2 regions of the Streptomyces sp. NPDC093109 genome follow, and region 1 is predicted to be linked to the other one. Evidence: riboswitches for the same ligand, from Rfam matches in the RefSeq annotation. Region 1 holds a riboswitch; the other holds the start of a gene.
What was found. A riboswitch is a leader RNA that binds a small molecule or an ion and turns the genes downstream of it on or off. The one in region 1 is predicted to bind glycine.
Positions count from the first base shown of each region.

Region 2: it holds a riboswitch for glycine, as region 1 does, so the genes downstream of both, gcvP (aminomethyl-transferring glycine dehydrogenase) here and gcvT (glycine cleavage system aminomethyltransferase GcvT) in region 1, are expected to answer to the same signal.

Region 1 covers NZ_JBFBEZ010000056.1:17,146-22,870, forward strand. The annotation lists gene AB0389_RS33950 (enhanced serine sensitivity protein SseB C-terminal domain-containing protein) at 1-477, opposite strand, end outside; gene AB0389_RS33955 (enhanced serine sensitivity protein SseB C-terminal domain-containing protein) at 768-1,502, opposite strand; gene AB0389_RS33960 (AAA family ATPase) at 1,537-2,247, opposite strand; glycine riboswitch at 2,472-2,570, shown strand; gene gcvT (glycine cleavage system aminomethyltransferase GcvT) at 2,736-3,860, shown strand; gene gcvH (glycine cleavage system protein GcvH) at 4,008-4,385, shown strand; gene glyA (serine hydroxymethyltransferase) at 4,402-5,670, shown strand.
Region 2 covers NZ_JBFBEZ010000036.1:7,577-13,301, reverse strand. The annotation lists gene gcvP (aminomethyl-transferring glycine dehydrogenase) at 1-2,243, opposite strand, end outside; glycine riboswitch at 2,422-2,519, opposite strand; gene AB0389_RS28470 (PRC-barrel domain-containing protein) at 2,669-3,067, shown strand; gene AB0389_RS28465 (DNA polymerase IV) at 2,962-4,494, opposite strand; gene AB0389_RS28460 (MerR family transcriptional regulator) at 4,555-5,124, opposite strand; gene AB0389_RS28455 (bifunctional nuclease family protein) at 5,306-5,725, opposite strand, start outside.

The DNA.
Region 1 (5,725 bases):
GGTGCGGTGCGCGTTCTGCGTGAGCAGGGCGTAGAACTGCGGGAGCGGTACGGCGGGTTCGGAGAGCCGGAGGGGTCCCGCGGGCATCCGGTCGAGGCCGGTGGCGATCCGGCGCAGATCGAGCCAGGGGATGCCGACACCGCCGCCGTGGGCGTGCGGATTCAGCCAGATTCCCCAGCGGTCGGGGTAGAGGGCGCGGGCGATGTCCCGTCCCGTGACGACCTCGTGCGCGCGGGTCCAGCCGCTGGCGGCGAGCTCCTGCGCGGAGGTGACACAGGGGGCGTAACCGAGCCCGTCGACCTCCATGTTGCCGTACTGGGCGTCGGGCGAACCGGCCGCGCCGTGCCAGAGCAGCATCCACACACTGTCCTCGGCAAGGGCCCGGAGCAGCGCCTCGTACGCGTCGTACCGTCCCGGCGTCACCTGGCGCAGCATGTGCTCGACCTGTCCGGCCGCCGCGGTGCCTGACGCGCTCACTCTGGGTTCCGCCCCTCGTCGATCCACCATTCGCCCAGCTCCCCCGGGCACCTTCCGGGCACACGGTGCGGCGGCCCAGCCATGACATCACCTTAAGACCGACCGGCACATGGGGGGGCGGCGTCACGCGGCTCCTTCACCCGCCCCCCATGTGCCGGTCGGTCCGAGTTGCCCGGGCCGGCGGGCGCGGTCCGCTCCCCGCTGTCCCCCGTACCCGTGTCGCGGGACCGTACCCGCGCCGGCCGTCCCGGGAAACGGCCGCCGCGGATCCGGACCGCGTGCCGACCGCGTCAGCCGCGCTGGTAGAACGGCCGCACCTTGGACGTCAGCCAGTCGGCGACCGGGTCCTGGGTCACGTCGAGCAGGAGGAGACTGACCGGCCAGCCGACCTGGACCCGGCCGAGCGCGCGGCCGAGGGCGTCCATCGGCGCGTTGCGCTCGGCGCCCTCCCAGGACGAGAGCTGGACGCCGACGAAGAGCACGGGCGGTTCGCCCTCGACGCTGGCGAGCGCGCGCCGGGCGGAGACGACCACGCCCGTCGCCTCGAACTCGGCCGCCGCCGCGGTGAGGAAGTCGACCGGATCCTCCTGCCAGTCCGGCTCGAAGAGCCGGACCCGGCCGCCGCTCGCCGAGCCGTCCAGCGGGGTGCGGCCCGTCCGGCACAGCTCGGCGACGGCGAGCGGCGGCAGCGGCATCCCGACCACGCCGCCCGGGTTGACCACGACGCCGAGCTGCGGCGGCAGGCCGCGGGCGAAGTCGCGGGCCGGGGCGACGGTGAAGGCCATGTGCTCACCGACGCACTGGCGGAACTGCGCCGCGGAGCTGAACACCGGGACGTACGCGCCGCCCTCGATATCCATCGTGGGCAGATCGAGCGCCGTACTGTCGGGCCCCCCGCCGTTGGGCAGTGGGACCCACACCTCACTGCGTCCGAGCACCTCTATGAGTCGTGCGCCCGCTCCGTCGACACCGAGTGAGGCGGCGAGCGCCTCTTCCAACTCGTTGCCCGGCCATGCTGTGTTCACTGTCTTCCTCCGCCCTTGACCCTGCGGCAGCACCTTAGACCGACGTACGCGCCACCGCGGGACCGTCCACCGGTGCCGCGGCCTGCGCCGTCGCCTGCACCATCGCCTGCGCCGGGACCGCGATCCCCGGGAAGACGATCGCGCGCACCGCCCCCGCGGACTCCCGGTCCAGCAGGACGGCCGAGGCGCAGCCCGCCGGCGGCAGGCCGGTCTCCGCGCCGGCGAGCAGCCGGCGGACCGCGCGGCGGTGCCGCGCGAAGGCGTACCGGGAGACGCCGCGCCCCCGCTCGCGCTGGCCGGCGCGGGCGACGTCCGGGGCGACGTCGAGGACGAGGAGATGGAGCAGCCGGCCGCGCCGGCGGGTCTCGCGGGCCAGCCACCCCCGGACCCAGCTCTGCGTACCGCAGTCGTGGACGACGGCGCTCGCGCCGGAGCGCAACACCCGCCACAGGCCCGCGTAGTGCGCGATCCGGACGAGCGGACGGTAGACGGCGTACGGCAGTCCGGGCGGGACGAGGGCCGCCCAGCGGTCCCTGACGTCCTGGGAGTCGATGCCCCGGCCGCCCGCGGTGCGCCGGATCAGGGTGGACTTGCCGCTGCCGGGCAGCCCGGAGACGACCACGACGTCCCCGGCGGTGAAGACCAGGGCGCCCGGGGGCTGCCCGGCCTGGCCGCGTAAGTCCCGTACGGCAGGGATCTGCTCCAGCCATACGGCCGTGCACGGTCCCGTCGTCTGCGCCATCATCGCCGTCCCCCTGTCAGCTCAGCCGGACCGGCTGTCGGCCCCGCCGGACCGGTTGTCGGCTTCGCCGGACCGGCCGGTGCCCGCTGCACGAACTTTTGCCCACGAAGCGTAAAGAGAAGGTAACGTCCCGCGAGCCGTTCACCCGGACGGACGAGTTACATCCCGGACACCCCGATCGGCCGTCCTCCGTGCGATGATGTGCCCGCAACTGCATACCGGCCGTTTGAATCCGCGCGGGAGAGTCCCGGTTCACCGTGTGCGCCGGGCGCCGAAGGAGCAAGTTCCTCCCTTGAATCTCTCAGGCCCCGTACCGCGTGGATGAGGCAGATCTGAAAAGCGGGCCGCGACAGCGGCTCCACCCAAGGTGCAAGTCATGGCCTCCCCGTACCCGCGCCGCGCGCGCCACCGGGTGGCCGTGGTGAACCTCTCAGGTTCCGATGACAGATGGGGAGGACCGTCAGCACTGTCATGCCCTGGGAGCCATACCGATGAGCCATGCCCCCCGTCTCACCGCACTCGACGCCGTGCACCGCGCGCTGGGCGCGACCATGACCGACTTCGCGGGCTGGGACATGCCGCTGCGGTACGGCAGCGAGCGCGACGAGCACCACGCCGTCCGTACCCGCGCCGGGCTCTTCGATCTCTCCCACATGGGCGAGATCACCGTGGCGGGCCCGGCCGCCGCCGATCTCCTCGACTACGCGCTGGTCGGTGACATCGGCGCGCTCGCCATGGGCCGCGCCCGCTACACCATGATCTGCCGCGAGGACGGCGGGATCCTGGACGACCTGATCGTCTACCGCCTCGGCGAGGACGAGTACCTGGTCGTCGCCAACGCCTCCAACGCCCGGACGGTGCTGGACACGCTGAGCGCCCGCTCGGAGGGGTTCGACGCGGACGTACGGGACGACCGCGACGCCTACGCGCTGCTGGCCGTCCAGGGTCCGGAGTCGCCCGGCATCCTGAAGGCCGTGACCGACGCCGATCTGGACGGGCTCAAGTACTACGCGGGCCTGCCCGGCACCGTCGCCGGGGTGCCGGCCCTCATCGCGCGGACCGGCTACACGGGTGAGGACGGCTTCGAGCTGTTCGTCGAGCCCCGGTACGCGGAGCGGCTCTGGCAGGCGCTGACCGAGGCCGGCGCGGGCGTCGGTCTGGTGCCGTGCGGGCTGTCCTGCCGCGACACGCTGCGGCTGGAGGCCGGCATGCCGCTGTACGGGAACGAGCTGTCCACCGCGCTGACCCCGTTCGACGCGGGCCTTGGCCGGGTCGTGAAGTTCGGCAAGACGTCCAACGGCGGCGACTTCGTCGGGCGTACGGCCCTGGAGGCGGCGGCCGAGCGCGCCGCGAGCGCCCCGCCGCGCAAGCTGGTCGGCCTGATCGCCGAGGGCCGCCGCGTCCCGCGCGCCGGGTACCCGGTGGTCGCGGACGGCGTGACTGTGGGCGAGGTCACCTCCGGGGCGCCGTCGCCGACCCTGGGCCGGCCGCTCGCCATGGCGTACGTCGACGCCGAGCACGCCGAGCCCGGCACGAAGGGCGTCGGCGTGGACATCCGGGGCACGCACGAGCCGTACGAGGTCGTGGCGCTGCCGTTCTACCGGCGCCAGAAGTAGGACCGGCCGGTCCCACGGGGCCGGTGCCCGTCCGCCCGCCGTGATCCCGTATCCCGGCCCCGGTGTCCCTCGCGCCCCGGGCCCGGTGTCTCGTTCCGTAAGACGCTTGTTCCGCACCACACCCCCGCGTACAGGAGAATTCAGGTCATGAGCAACCCCCAGCAGCTGCGCTACAGCAAGGAGCACGAATGGCTGACGGCCGCCGAGGACGGCGTGTCGACGGTCGGCATCACGGAGTACGCGGCGAACGCCCTCGGCGATGTCGTGTTCGCCCAGCTCCCCCAGGTCGGTGACCAGGTGACCGCGGGCGAGACGTGTGGAGAGCTGGAGTCCACCAAGTCCGTCAGCGATCTGTACTCCCCTGTGACCGGCGAGGTCACCGAGACGAACCAGGACGTCGTGGACGATCCTTCGCTGGTGAACTCCGCTCCGTACGAGGGCGGCTGGCTGTTCAAGGTGCGCGTCGAGGGAGAGCCGCAGGACCTGCTCTCCGCCGACGAGTACAAAGAGTTCTCCGGCAACTGACACCCCAGGGACTGTGATGTCTTCCTCTTCGCTTCTCAACACCCCGCTCCACGAGCTGGACCCGGACGTCGCCGCCGCGGTCGACGCCGAGCTCCACCGTCAGCAGTCCACCCTCGAAATGATCGCCTCGGAGAACTTCGCTCCGGTCGCGGTCATGGAGGCGCAGGGCTCCGTGCTGACCAACAAGTACGCCGAGGGCTACCCCGGCCGCCGCTACTACGGTGGCTGTGAGCACGTCGACGTGATCGAGCAGATCGCCATCGACCGGGTGAAGGCCCTCTTCGGGGCCGAGCACGCGAACGTCCAGCCGCACTCGGGCGCCCAGGCGAACGCGGCCGCGATGTTCGCGCTCCTCTCCCCCGGCGACACGATCATGGGTCTGAACCTCGCCCACGGCGGGCACCTGACCCACGGCATGAAGATCAACTTCTCCGGGAAGCTCTACAACGTCGTCGCGTACCACGTGGACGCGGAGACCGGCCAGGTCGACATGGCCGAGGTCGAGCGGCTCGCCAAGGAGTCCCGTCCGAAGCTGATCGTGGCCGGCTGGTCGGCATACCCGCGCCAGCTGGACTTCGCCGCGTTCCGGCGGATCGCGGACGAGGTCGGCGCGTACCTGATGGTCGACATGGCGCACTTCGCCGGTCTGGTCGCCGCGGGCCTGCACCCGAACCCCGTACCGCATGCCCATGTCGTGACCACGACCACGCACAAGACGCTCGGCGGTCCGCGCGGCGGGGTGATCCTCTCCACCAAGGAACTGGCGAAGAAGATCAACTCCGCGGTCTTCCCCGGCCAGCAGGGCGGCCCGCTGGAGCATGTCATCGCGGGCAAGGCGGTCTCCTTCAAGGTGGCGGCCACGGACGAGTTCAAGGAGCGCCAGCAGCGCACCCTGGACGGCGCCCGGATCCTCGCCGAGCGGCTGGTCCGGCCGGACGTGACCGAGGTCGGCGTCTCCGTGCTGTCCGGCGGTACGGACGTCCACCTGGTCCTGGTCGACCTGCGCAACTCCGAGCTGGACGGCCAGCAGGCCGAGGACCGGCTCCACGAGCTGGGCATCACGGTCAACCGGAACGCCGTCCCGAACGACCCGCGCCCCCCGATGGTCACCTCGGGCCTGCGCATCGGCACCCCGGCGCTGGCCACGCGCGGCTTCACGGCCGAGGACTTCACCGAGGTCGCGGAGATCATCGCGGCGGCGCTGAAGCCCGAGTTCGACCGCGACGCGCTGGCGGGCCGGGTCTCCGCGCTGGCCGCGAAGCACCCGCTGTACCCCGGCCTGTAACCACCCCGTACAGCCGGCACGACCCGTACGACCCATACGACCCGTACGGCCCATA
Region 2 (5,725 bases), on a different contig from region 1:
GTCGCGGGCCCAGCGGCCGGCTGGAGCGGGTGGTTGGGCAGGTACGGCGCGAGGTGGGCCCGTACGCCGACCGGACCGACACCGGGACCGCCGCCGCCGTGCGGGATGCAGAACGTCTTGTGCAGGTTCAGATGGGAGACGTCCGAGCCGAACCTGCCCGGCTTCGCGAGCCCCACCAGCGCGTTGAGGTTGGCGCCATCCACGTACACCTGGCCGCCCGCGTCGTGCACCGCCGCGCAGATGTCGCCGATGTGCTCCTCGAACACCCCGTGGGTGGACGGGTAGGTGACCATCAGGACGGCCAGCTCCGCGCCGTACTTGTCGATCTTGGCGTGCAGATCCTCGACGTCGACGTCGCCGTCCTCGCGGGTCTTGACGACGACGACCTTCATCCCTGCCATCACCGCGCTCGCCGCGTTCGTGCCGTGCGCGGAGGACGGGATGAGGCAGACCGTACGCCCGGTGTCCCCGTTGGCCCGGTGGTACGCCCGGACGGCCAGCAGCCCGGCCAGCTCGCCCTGCGAACCGGCGTTGGGCTGGAGGGAGACCGCGTCGTAGCCGGTGACCTCGGCGAGCCGCTCCTCCAGCTCCCCGATGAGCGTCAGATAGCCCCGCGCCTGCTCCGCCGGGGCGAACGGGTGCAGCGCGCCGAACTCGGGCCAGGTGACCGGCTCCATCTCGGTGGTCGCGTTCAGCTTCATCGTGCAGGAGCCGAGCGGGATCATCCCGCGGTCCAGCGCGTAGTCCCGGTCGGCGAGGCGGCGCAGATAGCGCAGCATCGCCGTCTCGGAGCGGTACTGGTGGAAGACGGGGTGCGTCAGATAGTCGTCGGTCCGCAGCAGGGCGCCCGGCAGCGCGTCGTCCGTGCCGGCGTCCAGCGCCTCGACGTCGGCCTCGACGCCGAACGCGGCCCACACCGTGGCCAGCTGGTCGCGGCCGGTGGTCTCGTCGCAGGCCATGGAGACCCGGTCGGCGTCGACCTGCCGCAGGTTGACCCCGCCCTCGCGGGCGGCGGCCACGACGGCGGCGGCCCGGCCGGGCACCACCGCGGTCAGCGTGTCGAAGTACGTGTCGTGCGCGAGCCGTACGCCGCCCGCGCGCAGCCCGGCGGCGAGCAGCGCCGCGTACCGGTGCGTGCGCCGCGCGATGGACCGCAGCCCCTCAGGACCGTGGTAGACCGCGTACATCCCGGCCATCACGGCGAGCAGCACCTGCGCGGTGCAGATGTTGCTGGTGGCCTTCTCGCGCCGGATGTGCTGCTCGCGGGTCTGGAGCGCCAGCCGGTACGCCTTGTTGCCGTCGGCGTCCACCGACACACCGACGAGCCGGCCCGGCAGGCTGCGCGCGAACTGCTCGCGTACGGCCATGAATCCGGCGTGCGGTCCGCCGAAGCCCATCGGGACCCCGAAGCGCTGGGTGGTGCCGACGGCGATGTCCGCGCCCAGTTCGCCGGGGGAGGCGAGCAGGGTCAGCGCGAGCAGATCGGCGGCGACGGTGACGACCGCGCCCAGCTCGTGCGCCCGCTCGATCACGGCGCGCAGGTCCCGGACATCGCCGGAGGCGCCCGGGTACGGCAGGAGCACACCGAAGACGCCCCGCTCGGCGATCTCCGCCGGGATGCCCTCGCCGAGATCCGCGACCACCACCTCCACGCCGGTGGGCTCGGCGCGGGTCTCGATCACGGCGATGGTCTGCGGCAGGTTGTCGGCGTCGACCAGGAAGACACCGCCCTTGACCTTGCCGACGCGCCGCGACAGCGCCATCGCCTCGGCCGCCGCCGTGCCCTCGTCGAGCAGCGAGGCGCCGGAGGTCGGCAGCCCGGTCAGCTCGGCCACCACGGTCTGGAAGTTGAGCAGGGCCTCCAGGCGGCCCTGCGAGATCTCCGGCTGGTACGGGGTGTACGCCGTGTACCAGGCGGGGTTCTCCATCACGTTGCGCAGGATCACCGGCGGGGTGAACGTCCCGTAGTAGCCGAGGCCGATCATCGGCGCCAGCACCTGGTTGCGGTCGGCGAGCGCGCGCAGCTCGGCCAGTACCTCGGCCTCCGTACGGGCGTCGGGCAGCCGCAGCGCCTCGGCGCTCTTGATCGCGTCGGGCACGGCGGCGGCGGTCAGCTCGTCGAGCGAGCCGTAGCCGACCTGCGCCAGCATCTTCGCCTGCGCGCCCGCGTCGGGGCCTATGTGGCGCTGCTCGAAGGGAATGCCTCGCTCCAGCTGGGCGAGCGGAATGCGATGGGCGTTCATAACGGAAGGCCTCCTGGTCTGCTACGACCTGCGAGGGGCACCAGGACGCGGGTGCCCGGACGGCCTCCCCCTCTGTCATCTGACCTGAGAGCTTCACCGGGCCGCCGCGAGGCGGTCCGGCTTTCACCGTCGGTGAGGGCGGATGCCCACCGGGCACCGACCTGCTTTCCAGAGTGACCTCGTCCGCGCGGTACGGGGGCCTGAGAGATTCCGGGGAGGAGTTGCTCCTTCGGCGCCTCCGGAGATCTCTCCGGAGGACTCTCCCGCACGGGGTCAGCAGCCGTTCGCCAGCCTACCAGCGGCCCTCTTCGGGCGGCTTTCGAGTGGCCGCCGTCCCGGATCTGCACTTCTGTGGGCACTAGGACTTCTGTGAGCACCAGGACTTCTGTGGGCACCAGGAGCAGCCGCGACCAGTTGGAGGGACCGTGGAGACCGATATCGATCCGCGCAGCCTGATAGGGCGCAAGGCGTTCGACCGGGACGGCCACAGACTCGGCACGGTGGACGAGGTGTATCTCGACGACGCCACCGGCGTACCGGAGTGGGCGGCCGTACGCACCGGCCTGTTCAGCCGCGACGCGTTCGTCCCCCTCGCCCCCAGCACCCTGGCCGACGACGGGCTGCGGGTCCCGTTCGACCGCGCGCTCATCAAGGACGCGCCCGACTTCGGGGTGGGCCGTCATCTCTCGCCCGACCAGGAGCTCCAGCTCTACCGCCATTACGGCCTCGCCCTCCCCGAACCCGGCCCGCCCGAGCGGCCCGCGTCCCTCTCCGACCGGGACGCGGAACGGAACTTCGGGCGGCTGGCCGGACAGGAGGACTGAACCGGCGCGCACGCCGTGGACGGCACCAGGGGCAGCGGCTCGGAGAGCACCAGATCGGGATCGTCGACCCAGAACGTCCGCACCCACCCCGGCGCGGACCCCGGCTCCTCGAACCGTACGGTCACTCTCCGCAGCCCGCTGCCCTGCACCCAGCCCGGCCCGAACTCGGCGTGGCGCACATCGTGCCCGGCCGGGAACCGCCGGTCCTCGGTCGGCTCCGGTGCCTCCGGCGTCACGGCCGCCACCGGCGTCTCCCCGGCACCGTCCGCCTCCCCGGCCGCCTGCTCCCCCGGCGCCGCGCCGCCCGGCTCCCCGGCGCTCCGGCCGGCCTGCTCGGCAGCCTCGCGGCCCGCGGCGGCCGCCTGCGCGAACAGGTCCTCCTGCGTGTAGTCCGCGAGACCGGTCACCCCCACCCCCAGCAGCCGTACCCCGCCGGTGGTGTCCACCGCCTCCAGCAGCCGCCCGGCGGCCTCCCGCACCACCCCTGGATCGTCCGTGGGCCCGCGCAGCGTCTCCGAACGGGTCAACGTCGAGAAGTCGTACCGCCGGACCTTCAGGACCACGGTGCGCCCCGAGTGCCCGGCCGCCCGCAGCCGCTCCACACACCGCTCGGCGAGCCGGTCGACCTCCGCGCGCACCCGGACCCGGTCGTGCAGATCGACGTCGAAGGTGTCCTCCACCGACACGGACTTGGTCTCGCGCTCGGACACCACGGGCCGGTCGTCGTACCCCCGCGCCATCCGGTACAGCGAAGCGCCGTGCGCCTTCCCCAGCAGCCGTACGAGTTCGTCCTCGCCCGCCTCGGCCAGATGGGCGACGGTGGTCATCCCGGCCCGCCGCAGGTGCTCCCCGGTGGCGGGTCCCACCCCGGGCAGGGTCCGTACGGACAGGGGCCCCAGCAGCTCACGCTCCGTGCCCGGCTCTATGAGGACGAGCCCGTCGGGCTTGGCCCGCTCGGAGCCGATCTTCGCGAGCATCTTCGAGCCGGCCAGCCCCACCGACCCGGCCAGCCCGGTGGCCGCCCTGATGTCCTCGCGCAGCCGCTCACCGGCCGCGAGCGCCGAGGCGGTGTCGTGGGCCGTGCCGCCCGCCTCCAGGTCCACGAACGCCTCGTCCAGGCTCAGCGGCTCCACCAGCGGGGACAGCGCCCGCAGCAGGGCCATCACCCGGTCGCTGACCTCCCGGTAGACCGTGAAGCGCGGCACCAGATACGCCGCGTTCGGCGCCAGCCGTCTCGCCTGCGCCATCGGCATCGCCGAATGCACCCCGAACCGCCTGGCCTCGTACGAGGCGGTCGAGACCACCCCGCGCGGACCCAGCCCGCCGACCACCACCGGTTTTCCGCGCAGGCTCGGCTTCGCCGCCTGCTCTGCGGCGGCGAAGAACGCGTCCATGTCGAGATGCAGAATCGTCGGTGCGGCTCTCACCTCTCCGATGCTGCCTCACACCACTGACAACGGGCTCTCCGGCGCCGCCGGAGGCCCGCGTCAGACGGCCCGGTCGCGGCGTCTTCGCGCCAGCTCGTCGGCCGGATTGTGCCCGATCAGCGTCTCGCCCGTGTCGACGCGCTCCCCGTGCAGCTGGGACAGCGCGGCCTCGACATCCCGCCACACCACCCCGACCGCGATCCCGAAGACTCCCTGCCCGCCCTGGAGCAGGCTCACGACCTCGTCGGGCGAGGAACACTCGTGGACGGTCGCGCCGTCGCTCATGAGCGTCATCCGGTCCAGGTCCTGGAAGCCCCGGGCCCGCAGATGCTGGACGGCCGCCCGGATGTTCTGCAACGCGACGCCGGTGTCCAGGAACCGCTTCACGATCTTGAGGACGACCACGTCCCGGAAGCTGTAGAGCCGCTGCGTGCCCGATCCGTGCGCCGGCCGCACGGACGGCTCGACCAGCCCCGTACGCGCCCAGTAGTCCAACTGGCGGTACGTGATGCCCGCCGCCGCGCACGCGGTCGGACCCCGGTATCCGACCGTCTCCGCACCGGGTCCTGGCGCGCTGCTGTGAAGCGGATACGGACCGCCCGCCGCCGTACCGTCGCCGATGCTTCTCACGCCGACCCTCCGTCCTTGACCTGCCCTGTCGAAGGTAGGCAGTCACCCGGGGTGCGTCAACGATCGCCACACTCGCCACGCCGAGTGATAATCACCCTGAGAGTGGTTTCCCGTGTCCCGTTCCGGGGAAGGGCTGACCGAATGCCCTGACGGGAGCACCTTACGGTGCTCCCCGGGACGGTCACTGGCTGTTGGTACCGAAGTCCTCCGGCGAGATCTGGTCGAGGAACTCGCGGAACTTCTCCACCTCGTCCTCCTGCTCGTCCGGGATGGCGATGCCGGCATCGTCCAGAACCCCGTCACTGCCGTAGATCGGCGTGCCCGTGCGCAGTGCCAGCGCTATGGCATCCGACGGCCTGGCGCTCACCTCGACCCCGCTCGCGAAGACCAGCTCCGCGTAGAAGACCCCTTCCCGCAGGTCCGTGATCCGGACTTCGGTCAGCTCCTGGCCGACCGCCTCCAGCACGTCCTTGAAGAGATCATGGGTCAGCGGCCGGGCCGGGGCCATGCCCTGCTGGGCGAAGGCGATCGCGGTCGCCTCCCCCGGTCCGATCCAGATGGGGAGGTACCGATCGCCTCCCACTTCACGCAGGAGCACGAT